Regions from separate parts of the Paenibacillus sp. UMB4589-SE434 genome, predicted to be linked through region 3. Evidence: riboswitches for the same ligand, from Rfam matches in the RefSeq annotation. Region 3 holds a riboswitch; each other region holds the start of a gene.

Region 1 (4,441 bases), on a different contig from region 3:
CAATGAATTCGAGGAGGCTTGGCTCGACGAGGGCTTCACCTCCTATGCCGAGGATAAGTTAATGGAGTCGGAATTCGGTGTGACACCTAATTTGGCGGTACAAGCAAGTTATATGACCGATCCCGCTCCACTCAAACAGCATGCGTGGCAATACAAAAATCAGAACCATTATGCCGAAAACGTATACTATCGCTCTAAGCTTGTGCTGCTTGCCTTAGAAAAGCAGGTTGGAGAAAAGACGATGCAGCGTATTCTGAAAATCTATACAACAAAATATCGCTTTAAACATCCGACCACAGCAGACTTTCAACGTATCGTAGAATTGGTGACCAACCGTAAATGGACCGACTTCTTTAATCAGTATATATATGGGCAGAAGATGGCTGACTTTTCCGTCGAGAGCATCCATACCCGCACCTTTAATGAAGGAGGAACGCCACGTTATGAAGCAACGGTAAATATTCAAAAGAACGGCGCTGACTACCCGAACGTACCGATCGTATTTCAATTTGCAGACGGAAGTACAACTCGTAAAGTATGGTCTGTGGAAGGCGACCGCATCCAATATAAGCTCAGTCATTCCTCCCCGCTCGCATGGGTAATGATCGATCCTCTCTATACGATCATGGTAGAGAATCGTCACATTAACAACTATATGCGTGCTCAAATTGAAGAACCGGTGCGCACGCGCGTTAATTGGGTAGCCGTCAAATGGCTGGAAGTGATAACAAACGTATTGGGGTGGTGATGGACATGAAGCTGCATATGCGCGCAGGGTGGGACTGGCTGAAAGACCATTTATACATCTGGATCATCCTATTTCTATATCAGTTATTGTGGGGATTTCTATTATTTCGCTTTATGGATTCCGTCATCATGCCAATACTTCGCCGGTATCCGAGCCCAGCTCCTACGGAGATGAGTTCACAACTCTTCTTATTGGAATCCCAGTTCCAATTAACTAAAACGTCTACCTATACACCGTACCTCTGGATCATAGTCGCTTTTATTGCGGTACGGATGCTGCTCACACCGATCATTCATGCTGGCATCTGCTATTCAATGGCTAATCACCGAACGGAATCGGGATTGACCTTTTTCAGGGGAATCGCAGCAGTGTGGAAACCTTTTGCTTTATTGTATCTTCTGGAAACGGCCTTGATGCTTGCTCCCGCCTATTGGGCCGTCCCTTATCTGGCCGAAGTACTTGCTTCTAATCCAAGCTGGCAGATGCTATTAACTGGTGCTCTTCCTGTTAGTCTCGCTTGGCTGGTTGGAGGTTGGCTGCTTCATCATTTGTTTTTATTTCTGCAATTCGGCGCTGGGTCAGACATGTCGCTGTTGCATGCACTAAAAAACGGCATCGTTCACGTTCTGCCTGTCATTGGATTGTCGCTCCTATTTGTGCTTATCTCACTAGTATGCAGTACATTAGTGACAACCGCTGCCATGTTATGGACCGGCATGACCGCACTCATTTTACAGCAGGCATATCCTGCATTACGCGCATTTTTGAAATTATGGAGTCTTTCTAGCCGTTATCACGCATGGAATCATCGGAAACCGTAAATTTCGGCCTTTCTAAATATTTTTTCGCCAAAAAAACGCTTACTTAAGCCTTTTCTCGAGGTTTAAGCGCGTTTTTTTGGCGTTTCCGGACAAAAAGTGTTTGTCAAAGTAAAAAAGGTCTGCTAAAATAAGGCTTAGATTGTTACAACTTTGTCATGAAAGACACTTAGTTCTTGCAATTTTGTAATCAGAAGTAACGGAATCTGATGTGATCCAATAGGCCAAATTCCCGTACACATCCGGGAAGCGGGGGAACCATTAATACTGGGTGAATTGATCTTGCTTATGCAGAGATCATAGGGAACCTTCAACCGAACCCTCCAGCTAACCTCGCAGGCACGGAAGGAGCTTTTCCAATTGAAGAAGAAGTTGGTCACTGCGGTGGTCGGTCTGAGCTTACTGTTCTCGATCGGAACAGGTAGCGCATTCGCCGCAACGAAGATGGACAACACTATCCAAGATTTGATGGGTATCGACTACAAGTATGGTGGAACTACAACGAAGGGGTTTGACTGCTCTGGATTTGTAAAGTATGTTTTTGACAAATTCGATGTTGAATTGCCTCGTTCGTCTTCTTCCCAGTATGAAGTTGGCGACAAAGTAAAAAAAGACGAACTACGCCCTGGAGACTTGGTATTCTTCAATACTAGTGGCAGCGGAATCTCCCACGTCGGCATTTATGTAGGCAACGGTCAATTCGCCCACGCTTCGACAAGCAAAGGAACACGTGTCGACGATCTGAGCATGGATTATTATGAGAAGCGTTATGTTGGTGCTAAGCGCATTCTCAGCTCGAAGCAATATGATAGCTTTGCTTCTTACGAGAAATAATAGAATATTATACCGAAAGCCCGATGGATTGCCTCATGCAGCCTGTCGGGCTTTTATATTGCACTGTTCTATACACTGTATGCACGCCAAACTGAAACGTGCCAACTAAGAAGCCATGGTCCTGCACAAATTAATACAGGAAAAAGACGACAATTATAAACATAAATCTGTATAAAATGGGTTTACACTTGCCATGTTTCCCTGTTCTTCTGACTGCTATATGGGCATCTAGCTGAAGAGAAGCATGCTAACCATCATTCTCCCTGTCCATTCCCAGGTCCAGCACCCTTATATGATAATTAACACGTGAACCTGAAGATGAATCACGCTTCTTCTCTTGTTGTCCTAATCAGGAACTAGCTCCATCACCGTGATATCGATATACCTGCAATAATTAATTCTCTAACTTCCTAGTCACCACGCCACGCACATTACATATAACGATGGTGCCAACTAGTTTCTACTAGCCTTGAAAAGGGTGATATATCATTTCACTGTAGAGTCACCTTTCGTAAACCCTACTTACTACTTATCCTCAGATTTTGACAATGTAGGATATAACATTACATCCCCGCACTGCGTTTAACCCAAAGAGGCATGCTGGGCGTTCTTCCAACATGCCTCTACATCTTATTCACGACTACCAGCCTAAGTCCTCAAAATCCACGACAACTTAATGTCTCATGTACCACGTAGCTTGTGACTCCATTACTGCTGCTGTTCCCTTAACTTGCTCCCTGTATGTTCAGTATTCAAATGCTCCGAATTCACAACCTTTTTCTTCACTTGTTCCCTCATGTGTTGTTGAGGCCGTGCATGCTTATCGACATGTTTCTCGTGGAACATTTTGCCGTTACGTCCAACTATTTGTCGCAATTCATGACGTATTTGCTCAAATGTCTTGTTTTCGACAACAATACCATATTTCTGTGCAATCGATATAAGCTTCTTCTGCCGAAGCTCTTTTATCTGACTTTGGAGCTGTTCCTGCTCCTTGTTCAGCTGTTTCTTCTCTGTGTGATCTTTCTTATTTAATTGTGCCGACAAATTGCTTGCTTTCGAAGTCGCGGAGCTTGGCAGCAACGCTAGTACTCCGCCCTGTGATTCACTCTTGCGGGAAGAATCCGTGTCATCTCCTGATGCAAATACAACCCGCGCTTCAGGCGACTTCGCAAATGCAGCAGCGGCATGTTCGCTTTGCGCCGCTGCCGGAGAAGCAAGCAGCAGCATCATAGCTGTAGACCAGGCGACCGCCGATGATGTCGTCCATTTCATATTCTCACCTCCTTTCAAACTGCAATTTCTTCAGTATGAAGCCAGCACATGAAGACAAGCTGAATGAATACTTAATAATAATTTAAGTTCATTTGCTCATTCCGAATCAAATAAGCCTGTGTACGTTATTACGGTTTGGAACCGGGACAGTTTCCGATTCTGACATTTGTCATTAGCAGTTCATGACATCGTACACTAACGGACGATTACTCGTGAGACTACAATACAAATATAGCCACACGATAAACGGCACACATAATAAATCAAAGGGTGATGACAAATGACATACGCAATTGAGTGTACCAAACTTAGCAAGCAATATGGCAGCTTTCACGCTGTAAATGATATAAATTTATGTTTCAATCAAGGACAAATCAGTGCATTGCTTGGTCCAAATGGCGCCGGTAAGACTACTACCATATCTATGATTCTTGGTTTGCAGAAGCCAACCTCAGGCAGCATCAGCGTGTTGGGCATGCCCGCCGGGACTAAAGAAATTCGCCAGCGCATAGGAGCATTGATGCAGGATGTGAAAGCTGCTGATGGGCTGACTGTCAAAGAAGTGCTGGAATTGTTCCGCAGCTATTACCGGAATCCACTCTCATTAGCTCGCCTATTGGACCTCTCAGGGTTGCATCAAGAAGCCAAGCGCCGCGCATCTGCATTGTCAGGCGGACAGCGCAGAAGATTGGCTTTCGCCCAGAGTCTGGCTGGAAATCCTGAACTTATACTGTTGGATGAACCAACCGTAGGCATGGATATTGAA
Region 2 (4,441 bases), on a different contig from region 3:
CTTGGCACGTGGATCCAGCTCCTTGAGCTTAAGCCCGTGCAGGCACTTTGGTACACTCAGCTCTGCAATCGTATAATCCTTAGACAATTCAATATAATCGAGCAAATTAGGCGACACAAGGTGATGCGCCACCCTTATTCCCATATCCCGCTCTGGGTAAATCACGCGATCTACGCCCAATCTTTCCAGAACACGTCCATGCAGCTCGCTTAACGCTTTGGCCACCACTTTCTTGACCCCAAGCTCCTTCACCTGGATACTGATCAAAATACTAGTCTGAATGTCATCACCGATCGCAACAATGACGCAATCAAAATTACGAATGCCCAAGGAACGCAGCACTTCTTCATCAGCAGCATCCGCTACAACCGCATGGGTCATCTCGGAACTCAGTTCGTCAATGATTTCTTCATCCTTGTCAATACCAAGAACCTGATGCCCTAACTTCATTAATTCTTTTGCCAGACTGGAACCGAAGCGTCCCATTCCAATTACCGCAAACTGCTGAGCGTCCATAATAGATGTTATCCCCTTCATCCTTGCTTACTATATATCTATATATTCCAACTAAACATAATCCTCATGCTTACGCCGTACTCTTAACCTATCGTTATTTTACCTTCCGGGTGGCGATACAATTCACGTTCTGCCTTCGGTCCAAGCGCATACGCAAGCGTAATTGGTCCGAGTCGTCCTGCAAACATCGTAAGGGCAATTAACAATTTCCCTACATCCGACAGACTAGTTGTGATTCCCATCGTGAGTCCGACCGTACCAAATGCCGATGTTGTCTCGAACAAGATGGCAAGAAATTGCCGATCTTCTGTCGTAGACAATATCATAGACACGAAGAGAACCAGCCCCAGTGCCAGCAAGGTTAATGTAACTGCTTTGAAAATACGGTCTTTAGCCAGACGGCAGCGGAACATAACGATGTCTTCCTTGCCGCGCATCATCGCAAAGACGGCACCAATCAAGATCGTGAACGTAGTCGTCTTGATACCGCCCCCTGTTGATCCTGGAGATGCACCGATAAACATCAGAATGACCATAAAGAACTGAGATGCCTGTCTCATAGCACCAATATCAACCGTATTCGCCCCCGCAGTACGCGGACTGACCGACTGGAAGAACGATGCCCATATTTTCTGCCAACCATTCAGTTGACCGTACGTATGAGGATTCGTAAACTCAAATATAAATAGGACAACAGCTCCAAACACAATTAAAAAGCTGGTCATGGATAATACAACTTTGGTATGCAGAGACAATCGACGTGTACGACGGAAATCCATCACATCAGACATGACTATAAAACCAATACCACCCGATACGATCAAAAACATGGATACAAAGTTAATAATCGGGTCCCCTACGTAACTTGTTAAGCTGGAGAAAGGACCGCTAACTTGGCCGAACAAGTCAAAACCTGCGTTGTTAAAGAACGAGATGGCATGAAAAATACCGAAATACAATGCCTGCCCGAATGGCAGATCGAACGACCATCTTAACGTAAACAGCACAGCGGCAGAACCCTCAATGACAAAAGCATAAAGCAGTACTTTGCGGATTAGTCGTACAATACCTTCCATCGAGCCTTGATTCAGCGATTCCTGGAGGATCAGCCGTTCTTTTAATGAAATTCTCTTCTTAAATGCCATAGCAAACAGCGTCGCCATCGTCATAAACCCTAGACCGCCAACCTGGATTAAACTAATAATGACGATTTGACCAAACATCGTAAAGTGTGTGCCTGTGTCAACAACCACAAGACCTGTTACGCAAGTGGCAGAGGTAGCTGTAAATAAGGCGTCGATAAACGGCAACGGTGTGCCGTCGGCATTGGATATTGGCAGCATGAGCAACAGTGCGCCAATCAAAACAATGAAGGCAAATCCAATGACCAAGGTGCGTGAAGGGGTTAGCCTCCGCAGGTTGTTACGCTTAACAGTCTTCAAGGATGCTTTTCACCTCATACGTAAAATGGCACGAAAAAAAGCACTGGAGACCCCAATGCTTATCGCTGGTATCCTGACGTTTACGCCTACGAGGTTAGCTGACGGATTCGGGCACGTCAAGGTCGCCCTATTCAAGTGGCTTGCAGCACACTCAAAATTCACCCCAAAATTCGGTTCCCCCGCTTTCGTCGCATGACGAAACTCGGCTGTATTCAATTCATAACGAGATTATATACGTTTCCTATGTTCTTCACAAAGTCTTGAAAGGAGCAAATACACGAGAAAACGCCCGAAAACATCATTATATAACGCTTACATTCACTTCTTTTCTCGTAATACATCGGCGCAAGGCCCTTTTTCTTGACGTTGCTTGTTCATTTCGATAATGTGGGAAGGAACAACTGTCTTTATCGTATTTCAAATTTAAGATTGAAGGGGGATTCCCTTGAAATTTACATACAATTCTACTGCTGGCAACCAAAGATATGGGCAGGGTGCATCCAGGGCGCTCATTGGCGCAGCAGTTGCGGGATTCTTATTATTCTTAGTCATTCAAGTTATCATTCCATTTTTGTCCAGTTCAAATACAGAGCAGCTTACTCCTATGTTAACCAAAGATGAAGCTATCCGCCGCGCGGAAGTCGCTTACACCTCGGCTATATTTTCAGCAACGCCCAGTTTCTCTAACACGAGCAAAGGCTCATCCATTCCATCATCCGCTCAATTCAAAAAAGGTGCCATATATTATACCAATGATCTCCTGTCTGGCTACTTAAGTAAATATGAGCTGCATACTGCGTATAATCGTTGGGAAAAGGCAGCGCCATATGATATTTATCGGGTCTTTTTCGACAAAGAAGCCCCCCTACAACACAAGCGTGAGCTCGTGACAATCGACATCCATATGCGCACTGGACAGATCGTCGGCTATCAACAAGTGTTGTCCGATACCATTGATGCCGACAATAGCTCCACTACATCCGAAGTGGAACAACCTAATCCAGATCGGGCTTACATGTTAGCCCATTCAGATGAAGCTGTACTACAGCTTGGCTACACACCTGCACAGCTTGCCCGCAAATCCGAGCAATTATCGAATGAAATTCGCTATACTGTCAAGAATGGGCAGGTCGGCGATGCCAAACTGGAAGTTGTTGTGTGGTGGCAAAATGGCAAGATCAGCCAGGCTCAATCCATTTGGACATTACCTGAAGCTTATACACAGCTTATGCAGGAGCAAAAGAGCACTGCTGAGCAGATCTCCTCCATTGGTTATGTACTAATGTCGGTAATATTTGCAGCTGCCGCCTGCATAATGGCCCTTATATATCGCAAGCGTATTCGCTTTAGATCCAGAACGATGCTGACGTTGGCTGCCTTGTCGTGCCTGATCTCTATTCTGCATGGCTGGAACGTGATACCAGGTACTATTATGGCTGATCGACTGGAGCCAATCGGGTATGATCGCTTGCAGATGACCATTACCATACAATCGCTTTTCCTCGTCGTTCAAGCCGGTATTACGTTATACCTCGCCTTGATCGTTGGGCGTTCATGCTGGGACGTGAGTCAGCACAAGCAGGTTGTGATCTCATGGAGCGACGCCGATTTCGGGCAACAGCTTGTGCGTTCTTTCTGGGTTGGCCTGGCATTCACGGGTGTGTTGCTGGGCACGCAAAGTATTATTTACACAGGGCTGGAACTGGGTATGAAGGCTTGGTCCTCTACAGACGCTTCAAGCTCTCCACTCAATCTAAGTTACATGTTTTTGTATCCTTTAGTAGCGTGGGTAGCCGCCATTTCAGAAGAAGGCTTTTTCCGGTTGTTTGCAGTGGGATTGTTCCGCAAATTTCTGCGTAATACATGGGTTGCAGCTATTATTCCTACTTTTGTGTGGGCTGCTGGTCATGTGACTTATCCGATCTATCCGTACTACTCCCGTCCGTTGGAATTGATGATTATCGGTTTCCTGTTTGTATGGATTATGGTGCGTTATGGTTTCTGGAGCGCAGTAGTCGCTCATCTCATGTTAGATACTATATTGATGGTGATCCCTTATTGGATTGATGGCAGTTGGTCTGGCATCGTGATAGGCACTTTCTACTTGCTGCTCCCCATGGCTGTTGTCTATGGGATTAACACGCTTCATCGGCATAAGACTCTAAAAATAAGACCGTCGCACGAGCCTGTCTCCTAACTGAAATATGTATAAGAGGCCAAAAAAATGAACTACCATGCTTCATTTTTTTGGCCTCTTATTGTGGTGATTTATGATCTTGCTTGCTTCAGTTATAGCGTTGAAGGATCTAGCTGTTGCAACTGTAATGCCTATTCTGCTGGCATATTCGCTGAATCTGTCCCAAGTTCAGGTTCGCTCTCATCGTAATCTGACAGCTTCTCTACTTCCAGCTCGGATTCTTGGGCTGCATCCTGATCATCATCCTCCCGTAAATGGGATAAGATCGTACGTGCCAACTGCTCGC
Region 3 (4,441 bases):
ATCTTTGCTTATATCCGAAATTTGCTTATATCCTTTCTCATCCGCTAAATCTTTTCGAACGGTGAAGGCATACGTATTTTCAAACCCTAACGAATCAAACCACTTGAGACCCCAATACTTATGGAAGCCTTCTTTTGCCTGCCGTAGCACACGATCGCGATCCTTTGTCTCTTCAATCGGGAAATGGTTGTTAAAAATCTCGCCACTGTACAAGGTGCCTAACTGCACGTCATCATTTTTAATTGCATTTAGAACAACGGTGCTGGACGCTAGGTCTGGAATCACTTTGACCTTGATGTCCGTCCGATCTTCGATAAGAGCTTTATACATTTCAGCCAAAATCTTCGTTTCCGTAAATGTCTGTGTTCCGATAATAAATTGGTGCTCTGTGCCACAGCCAGCCAGAAGTACCGTTATCATAAGCATGACGCCTGTAAGTCCGGCTGTTATTTTGTTGCGTAGCATACCGTTTCCTCCTCCTCGTGCTCTAGTTCGGTTTTATGCAGCAATCGAACTTGTCCGTCCGAATCGTTTTGTTAACAAACGCTCCATCCAGCCAAGCAGAGCATCAGCAAGCAGCGCCAGCAGGATTGCTCCCGCAGCTCCCGTCACAATCAGCTCCAACTTGTTCACGCCAAGTCCAGATACGATAAGCTGCCCAAGACCGCCAGCACCAATCAGCGTCGCAAGCGTAGCCCAGCTGATGATGTAAACTGTCGTAATGCGAATTCCCGACATTACATAAGGTAGTGACAGTGGAAATTGAATGCGTAAAATACGCTGCATCGTTCCATACCCCATCCCCCTTGCCGACTCCAGCACACTGGAATCTACAGAAGCAAAGCCATCATACGTATTACGCAGTATCGGCATGATGGAATACAGGAACAAGGCTACCACCGCAGGCTTCATGCCTATGCCGAGAAAGGGAATAAGAATGGCGAGCAATGCCAAGCTTGGTACGGTCTGCAGTAAGTTTGCAAAGAAAAACACGATGCTGTTGATCCATTTGAAACGGTTATATACAAGTAAAATACCTAATGGAATGGACAGCAAGCAGCCTAGCAATACGGATGCAAAAGTGATGACCAAATGCTCCTGAAGTGCGATTGCAATATCAGCACCTCGTTCTTGAAAAAAGGAAACCAAGTTATTCATAGGTCTAGGCCTCCTCTCCGAGGCTAGAAGCAAATTGTTCCACAATCGTCGGATAAACTTCATTCAGATGCTTAACGATGCTACCCCGCGTAATCAGTCCAAGCAGACGACCATCGTCATCTACCACGGCCAGGTTTGTTAATCTGTGATTGCTCATCATCTCAATAGCTACTGGAAGTGATGTACCCGGAGCGACCTGATAGCCAATGGGACGCATGACGTCACCGACCGTCTTATTTTCCTCGTTAAACATATTAAGCACACGATAAATGGACACGATACCAAGCAGCTTGCGGAAGCGGTCTACTACAAACAAGGAGTCAACCCTGCGCCCTTCCATAATTTTGACGGCTTCTGCCAATCCACGGTTGGGATATGTTGTCGCCGGCTGCGTAACCATCACGTCATCTACAGTAGATAGACGCAGCGGCTCTCCCTGCGGTCCTTCCTCCATCCGTTTCTGCCCGATAAAGGTGCGAACGAAGTCATTTGCGGGATAGCGCAGTATTGATTCAGGTGACCCCGTCTGAACAACCTCTCCATCCTTCATCATCACGATCGTATCGGCGATCTTTATGGCTTCGTCCATATCGTGGGTAACAAATATGATCGTCTTATGTAGCTCCTCTTGCAGACGACTCAGTTCCTCTTGAAGTTGTTCGCGACTTATCGGATCTAATGCGCTAAACGGCTCATCCATCAAAATAATGTCCGGATCAGCGGCCAATGCGCGAATAACCCCGATACGCTGCTGCTGCCCCCCGCTCAGCTCAGATGGATATCGATCACGGTAAACCTCAGGGTCCAAATTAACCATCCGCATCAATTCATCTACTCGCGGTTGAATGCGATCCTGCTCCCATTTTTTCAAATGCGGCACCACTGCAACATTTCTCGCAATGGTCATATGCGGAAACAAACCAACGTTCTGGATCACATAACCTATATTCCGTCTGAGCTCAACCGGGTTCTGTTCGGAAATGTCTTTGCCATTAATAAGCACTTTACCGCTAGAAGGGGTAATCAAGCGATTGATCATTTTCATGGTAGTGGATTTGCCACAGCCGCTCGGGCCAATAAAGACGGTAAGCTCACCTTTTTTGATCGTGAGGTTAATATCTTTTAAAGCATGGAATCCATCATCATATACTTTGTTTACCTGCTGCAGTTCAATCATTTACAGTCACCTCTTCTATCTATTCTGTTCTAAGCCACGTGCAGACACCTTGTATCCTTAAACTTATCCGTTTATTTTCAATCAAAAATGAAAACTGCCGCCGTGCTTTTCGTTCGAAAAAATGCGATTATAGCCAGTTTGTTCATAAACCTCCTTTCTAATTCTACATTTGTGCAGAGCAGTGCCAGTTAATAAAAGAGATGGGCCTGGAGAGAAATAACACGGGTAATAAAGAGTGCTACTTGCGCGGGAATCCGAAATAAGAAAACCCCGAACAAACGGATCGTCATCATGACATCCGATTCATCAGGGTCTGTAAATGCAAAAAAGAACCCAAAATCACGTTCGGGTCCTAAGCCAAATGATCATAAATAGACCCATCTCCTACTGACGAGGTTAGCTGACGGGCTCGGAAAAGATGGATTCCTACGCCATAATGGCGATTCGCCCCAATGAAACGGTTCCCCCGCTTCCCTTGGTTGGGAATTAAGCATATGTAATATTATATATAGGTTTGTGCATATAGTCAACTTTGGTCAAATGTTTGAGCTCATACCCTTCGCTTATTTAAGCCATGAACGTAATAAGTTCAGCACCTATAATCACATAAAAACACCTATGCCGACCCCCCTGAAAGGATATCGCTAACGCCTAGTCGCCTTCGCCCAAAAGCCCCCATGAAGACGCGTCGGCTCAGATGTCACAATAAATGCGCGCGGCTCCACATCCATGATGGACTGATATAGTTTTTTTTGATTTTTACGGCGTGCCAGTACCTCCAGCATTAACCGATGTCCGTCTCGCCCGCTCCCAATCCAAGTCGTCACACCGTAACCCAGATCACGCAGATGGTTGGGCAAACCACTCTCTGGATTGTTTACAATCACCCGCAGTGTGACATAACCAAGCGCTATCTTTTCTTCAATCCAAGATCCAACTAACACACCCAATCCATAACCAAGTGCATATACGATCAAACTTATCGGCTGATCCAAATACTTGAGCACCATGTTTAAACCAAGCACATAAATCGTAATTTCGACACAGCTCAGCGCAGCGGCATAATACTTCTGCCCTTTCAGGGTTAGGATCATCCGAAGTGTGAAAAAGGAGACGTAAACGATTTGGATGATAAAAATAGAAACCAATAACCCTATTACCATGAATTTCTCTCTCCTTGGAACTGCCCTTAGTTTATATCTTCATCATTACCCTGACAGCCTACATTCCAAACGGAACAAAAACAGGATATTTCATACATTTCGTTGAAACAATGCGCTTGTCTACACGTACAACTCCTTATTAGTAGTTGAATGCTTCTTGTGTTGCAGACCGTGCAAAGCGAGAACCGCCTTAGCCAATTCGTGAATCCTATCAGGAGGTCATTATGACGACATACGAGCAACGTGACACACTACTGCAGGCCAAAATGGAAATTGAAAAGTGGGAAAAAGAACAGCGTGATCTCTGGTTTTGGGAGAAGATTGGGCGTATCCCGTTTATGATAATTGACAAGCTTAGCCCTAAAATATTGCAGCGCAAAGTTGGTCAGGTACTAGATGAAGTCGGCAGCTACCTGCACACAGGGGGACGTTATTTAATCCAAGAAAAGCACGTGTTAAACAAAATTGAAAGCCACTGGAAGAAGACCGCTCCTCAGCAAGGTCTAACCGTCGCGAGTATCGACGATGTTCAGCATGTTCCTCTTGCGGTACGCGACGAAGTCGCGTCTCAACTGCGGGAATCCCATAAAACTGCTGCTTTTGCCCAAGGCGCTACGACAGGCTTTGGCGGCATATTCACGCTGGCGATTGATATTCCTGCAATTTTGGGCATATCGCTCAAGGTCATTCAGGAGACAGCAATCAGCTATGGATTTGATCCGAATGAACGCGAAGAACGTGTATTTGTTGTAAAATGTATGCAGTTTGCTTCGTCTGATATTGTGGGTAAGCAGGCGATTCTTAAAGAGCTCACCGAATTCCATCGTGCTGACCGCGATCGTGAGGCACTGTCAGAGATGCAGGGCTGGCGCGAGACTATGATCGCCTTTACTGATAATTTTGGATGGAAAAAATTGTTCCAGGCGATTCCGATAGCTGGTAT
Region 4 (4,441 bases), on a different contig from region 3:
TAATGGCTGAATGATGCTTCTATATGGAGAGATTAATGTCACTAATCTCACATCAGGCTGCCATTTTTTCCATTTCTCCTCAAACGCCAATTCATCTTCTCTTTCAAATGGCACATATACAGCGATAATTTGATGAGCCGACAATGATTTAGCATAATTTAAGGAGTTCTCTACTACATGGGTGATACCCGCGACAGGCAGAATGATCACATTTCCCTCAATTGGCACGGATGGTTCACAGGTTGTGATTCTCAATTGATCAGCCACTGCTTCATAATGCTTGTTAATACGATGGAAAATAAAGATGATGATTGGTAAAAATACAAACACTGTCCAAACCTGCATAAATTTCGTTAAAAAGAACATCATCGTAACAATAAAGCTTATCAATGCTCCTGTTGTATTAATGATAAATTTCGACATCCAGCCAGCAGGTTTTTCACGAATCCATTTCAGCATCATTCCTGTCTGAGACAGTGTAAATGGAATAAATACCCCTACTGCATAAAGGGGGATAAGATGTTCGGTCTGCCCTTCAAAAGCAATAATGAGCAGAATGGAAAACAGCCCTAAAATAACAATGCCATTGGAATAACCTAATCGATCTCCTCTAACCGTAAACATTCGCGGGATAAACTTATCCTTCGCCAGATTAACAGCCAGCAATGGAAAAGCAGAGTAGCCGGTATTCGCAGCCAGAATTAATATTAATGCAGTAGTACCTTGTATAAAGTAATACATAAAGTTGCGGCCAAACGTTTGTTCAGCAATTTGAGAAACAACCGTTGCCTCTGCTAGAGGACTAATTCCATAATAATAAGCTAAAATAACGATTCCTGAAAACAAGATTGCAAGCAGGGAGCCCATTGCGATTAACGTTTTGGCAGCATTATTTGGTGCTGGGCTTTTAAAGTTAGGAATCGCATTTGAAATAGCTTCCACCCCGGTTAATGCGGAGCTGCCCGAGGCAAATGCTCGCAGAAGCAGAAATAAACTAACTCCAGCAACGGGTGTTCCGATGGGTGTGTGCAGTTCAGGTGATACATGACCAAACAAAATATTGTAAACCCCTACACCAATGAGAATAAATAAAGCAAGAACAAACAAATAAACCGGATAAGCTAAAATGGAAGCAGATTCTGTTACTCCTCTTAAATTTAATATCGTTATAAAAATAACGAATCCAATTGCGATAATTACATTATGATCATGCATGCTTGGAAACGCCGATGTGATCGCATCCGTCCCAGCTGATACACTTACAGCAACCGTTAAAATATAGTCAACTAATAAAGATCCTCCCGCAATCAGCCCTGAGTACTTCCCTAGATTTTCCTTTGAGACAACATAAGCGCCTCCACCATGAGGATACGCAAAAATAATTTGGCGATACGACAAGATAAGGGCTGTCAATAACACTAACACCCCAATAGCGATCGGGATCGAATACCAATAAGCCGCAGCACTAACCGTAATTAAGACTAACAATATTTGTTCAGGGCCGTATGCCACTGAGGATAAAGCATCTGAAGAGAGAATAGCGAGCGCTTTTGTTTTATTTAATTTCTGCTCGCCCAATTCAGTCGATTTTAATGGTCGCCCAATTAAAAATCTTTTTAGCGAAGACCACATGAGTTTCACTCCACTTTTTTTATTTGTATAGTACCCTGCAATTCAAAAATAAACTCCGGATCTAAATCGTTTAGTCATTTTTAGGCAAACAAAAAACACAGCATCTAACCCTGTGTTTTCTACCCTAAGTTCGTACCTTCCAATCAACGCTTACGAGGTTAGCTGACGGATTCGGGCCGTGAGAGTAGCCCTACCTGATTCGTTAACGGACTTCATAATTGTCCAACGCATCAGGATTCACCCACATATGATGGACATGCATGTATGCATACATCACATAATGGTTCCCCCGCTTTCCATTTTGGAAATTAAGCGAATTAAAATTTTTCTTATTTGTTCTATTGGACCGCAATGTATAATACTCCAGTTAATCAATTTTGTAAACTAATTTTGTAACAAGCTATTTATACGTCAGGTAACGTTATTTTATGTTTAACTTGACCTTAGGTTTATTTTAGTCCTAAGAACATTGAAATGGGTGTGTGCATGGATCTCCTTTTTCTCTCATGAAGGTACTTCATGTGCAAGAAGCCTCTCAATATAGTTCAAAATACCATCATTAAACGAAAGAATTGACCTATAATTTGAACACATCATATATGAAAAAGGATTCAAGATGATAAAACAGAGCACATGCATGTGAGTATAGGCTTCCAGTCTTTATTGCCCCTGTCTTATACGAAGTATTAAAAAAATATTAAAAAATAAAAGAAAGCTATTGAAATCTAATATGATCTTTAATAAGATGTCAATATACATTTTTGTCCAAATTATTAACCTATTAAGAACTATTAATGAACTTTAATGGTGCGAAAATGTAATCCTGATACAAGGGAGTGATGATGTTATTTGGTTTATCCGCAATTACGGAAAGCATACCCATTTTATAGAGGAGGAATTAATGAAAAATGAAAAACAAAAGAATACTTTCCCTTGTTCTATCGCTTGCTATGGCGCTCAGCCTAATGCCCTCAGCAGTCGGGGCATACGAAAAGTCTGAGATGAGCGGACCGTCTGAGAGACTACTCCATCTGAGGACAGGAAGTGTCAATCTACAGGAGGGAACATGGAACGACGATCTCCTGGAGGAGAGTGGCAGCACGGAGCATAAATTGTACGTCGTTCAATTCAGGGATGTCATAACCGAGTCATCCAAGCAGCTGCTGCTTCAGACTGGGGCGGAAATTGGCGACTATCTTCCTGATTATGCTTATCTCGTACGTATGAATCCACAACAAGCCGGCATCCTCGCCGCAAACGAACTCATTTACAACGTCACTCCATTTCAAGCCCAATGGAAGGACGGCACCACCCTATCTTCAACACACAGCCAATCTAACAATTACGTCATCTCCATATTCAAAGGAAGCGAATCACAAGTAGCCGGTTCGTTGCAGCAGCAAGCAATTACAATTACCGATGTACAGCAAGGCTTCATCGAAGCCGTACTGCGTGATGAACAAATTCCTCTAGTACTCCAGCATTCAGATGTAACCTTCGTTGAGCAAAAGCCACAATACGGAATATCCAATGACTTTATTACTAATCAAATAAACGCCTCTACACCAACCGGTGTGTGGAGCAAAGGTTGGACAGGCAGTGGCCAAGTGGTTAGTGTGGCTGACAGCGGCCTGGATTCAGGAAGCTTAAGCACGCTGCACAAGGATTTTGAAGGACAGCTTCATGCCACGCCAGCCCCGAATCCATCAACTGGTACCTGGTCTGACGCGAACGGCCATGGTACCCACGTAGCTGGTACCGTGCTTGGCAGCGGAGCCATGTCTAACGGTAAGTACAAAGGTGTTGCCTACGGCGCCAAACTACTTTTCCAGGCGATAGGCTGCGGTGGAGATTCCATTTGCCCTGGCGATGTGCGCGACTTGTTCGGTACAGCGAAGCAGCAAGGAGCAGCCATCCATACCAACTCCTGGGGAGCCCGCTTGAATTACTCCTATAACGCCAATTCTTCGCGTGTTGACGAATTTACGTTCAACAACAAGGACTTCACGGTTCTGTTCGCAGCTGGAAATGACGGCAGCTCGAACAATACCATCTCAACTCCTGGCAATGCCAAAAACACGATCACGGTTGGTAACCTACAAAAATCGAACCCGAATCAAATCGCCTCAACTTCCAGCAGAGGGTATGCCATTGATGGCCGGATTAAGCCGGATCTTGTTGTAACCGGTTCCAATATCATATCGGCACGATCATCTGCTTCAACCAGAACGCCTAACCCGAACAATTACTACACCAGCTTATCAGGCACTTCCATGGCCACTCCAGCCGTTGCTGGTTCAGCTGCAATTGTTCGCCAATTTTATATCCAAAATAAACAGGTAACACCATCGTCGGCACTCATCAAGGCTACACTTATTAACGGAGCAGAAGATGTAGGTTATGGCTGGATGAGTAGAGAGACAGGCTGGGGCCGTGTGAATTTGGTTAACTCACTTACCCCAACCGATGGAAGACAAAGCGGCTTTATTGACAACCAAGCTGGATTAAATACAAATGGTTCCATATCGTACCGCGTGAAATCTACAGCAGGCAAGCCATTAAAAATCTCTCTCGTTTGGAGCGATTACCAAGGAGCAGTCCAAGCAGGTAAGCAATTGGTAAACGATCTTGATCTTGAGGTAAAAGCTCCAAATAATGAAATATTAAAAGGCAACTGTTTTGTACAGAACACAGCAAGCTCTACATGCGCCAGTTCTGACCACGTCAACAACGTTGAAAACGTCTATCTGAACACACCGTCAACTGGCGACTACATTGTGACCATTAAAGGCTACAACGTACCACAAGG

The links. Region 3 has a riboswitch for cyclic di-AMP ahead of QP775_RS19090 (ABC transporter ATP-binding protein). Riboswitches for the same ligand answer to the same signal wherever they lie in the genome.
Region 1: linked by a shared signal. The riboswitch ahead of QP775_RS24570 (C40 family peptidase) and the one ahead of QP775_RS19090 (ABC transporter ATP-binding protein) in region 3 are both predicted to bind cyclic di-AMP.
Region 2: linked by a shared signal. The riboswitch ahead of QP775_RS24195 (TrkH family potassium uptake protein) and the one ahead of QP775_RS19090 (ABC transporter ATP-binding protein) in region 3 are both predicted to bind cyclic di-AMP.
Region 4: linked by a shared signal. The riboswitch ahead of QP775_RS08000 (APC family permease) and the one ahead of QP775_RS19090 (ABC transporter ATP-binding protein) in region 3 are both predicted to bind cyclic di-AMP.

Annotation. Positions count from the first base shown of each region.
Region 1 covers NZ_JASOYK010000012.1:33,143-37,583, forward strand. Annotated here, with positions in the region: gene QP775_RS24560 (M1 family metallopeptidase) at 1-748, shown strand, start outside; gene QP775_RS24565 (carbamoyl transferase) at 754-1,569, shown strand; cyclic di-AMP (ydaO/yuaA leader) riboswitch at 1,779-1,922, shown strand; gene QP775_RS24570 (C40 family peptidase) at 1,927-2,400, shown strand; gene QP775_RS24575 (hypothetical protein) at 3,109-3,675, opposite strand; gene QP775_RS24580 (ABC transporter ATP-binding protein) at 3,956-4,441, shown strand, end outside.
Region 2 covers NZ_JASOYK010000011.1:39,880-44,320, reverse strand. Annotated here, with positions in the region: gene QP775_RS24200 (potassium channel family protein) at 1-516, opposite strand, end outside; gene QP775_RS24195 (TrkH family potassium uptake protein) at 600-1,958, opposite strand; cyclic di-AMP (ydaO/yuaA leader) riboswitch at 2,027-2,176, opposite strand; gene QP775_RS24190 (CPBP family intramembrane glutamic endopeptidase) at 2,404-4,155, shown strand; gene uvrC (excinuclease ABC subunit UvrC) at 4,287-4,441, opposite strand, start outside.
Region 3 covers NZ_JASOYK010000006.1:75,267-79,707, reverse strand. Annotated here, with positions in the region: gene QP775_RS19100 (glycine betaine ABC transporter substrate-binding protein) at 1-465, opposite strand, end outside; gene QP775_RS19095 (ABC transporter permease) at 499-1,158, opposite strand; gene QP775_RS19090 (ABC transporter ATP-binding protein) at 1,163-2,335, opposite strand; cyclic di-AMP (ydaO/yuaA leader) riboswitch at 2,705-2,838, opposite strand; gene QP775_RS19085 (DUF2179 domain-containing protein) at 2,980-3,498, opposite strand; gene QP775_RS19080 (EcsC family protein) at 3,723-4,441, shown strand, end outside.
Region 4 covers NZ_JASOYK010000001.1:1,938,861-1,943,301, forward strand. Annotated here, with positions in the region: gene QP775_RS08000 (APC family permease) at 1-1,632, opposite strand, end outside; cyclic di-AMP (ydaO/yuaA leader) riboswitch at 1,765-1,957, opposite strand; gene QP775_RS08005 (S8 family serine peptidase) at 2,541-4,441, shown strand, end outside.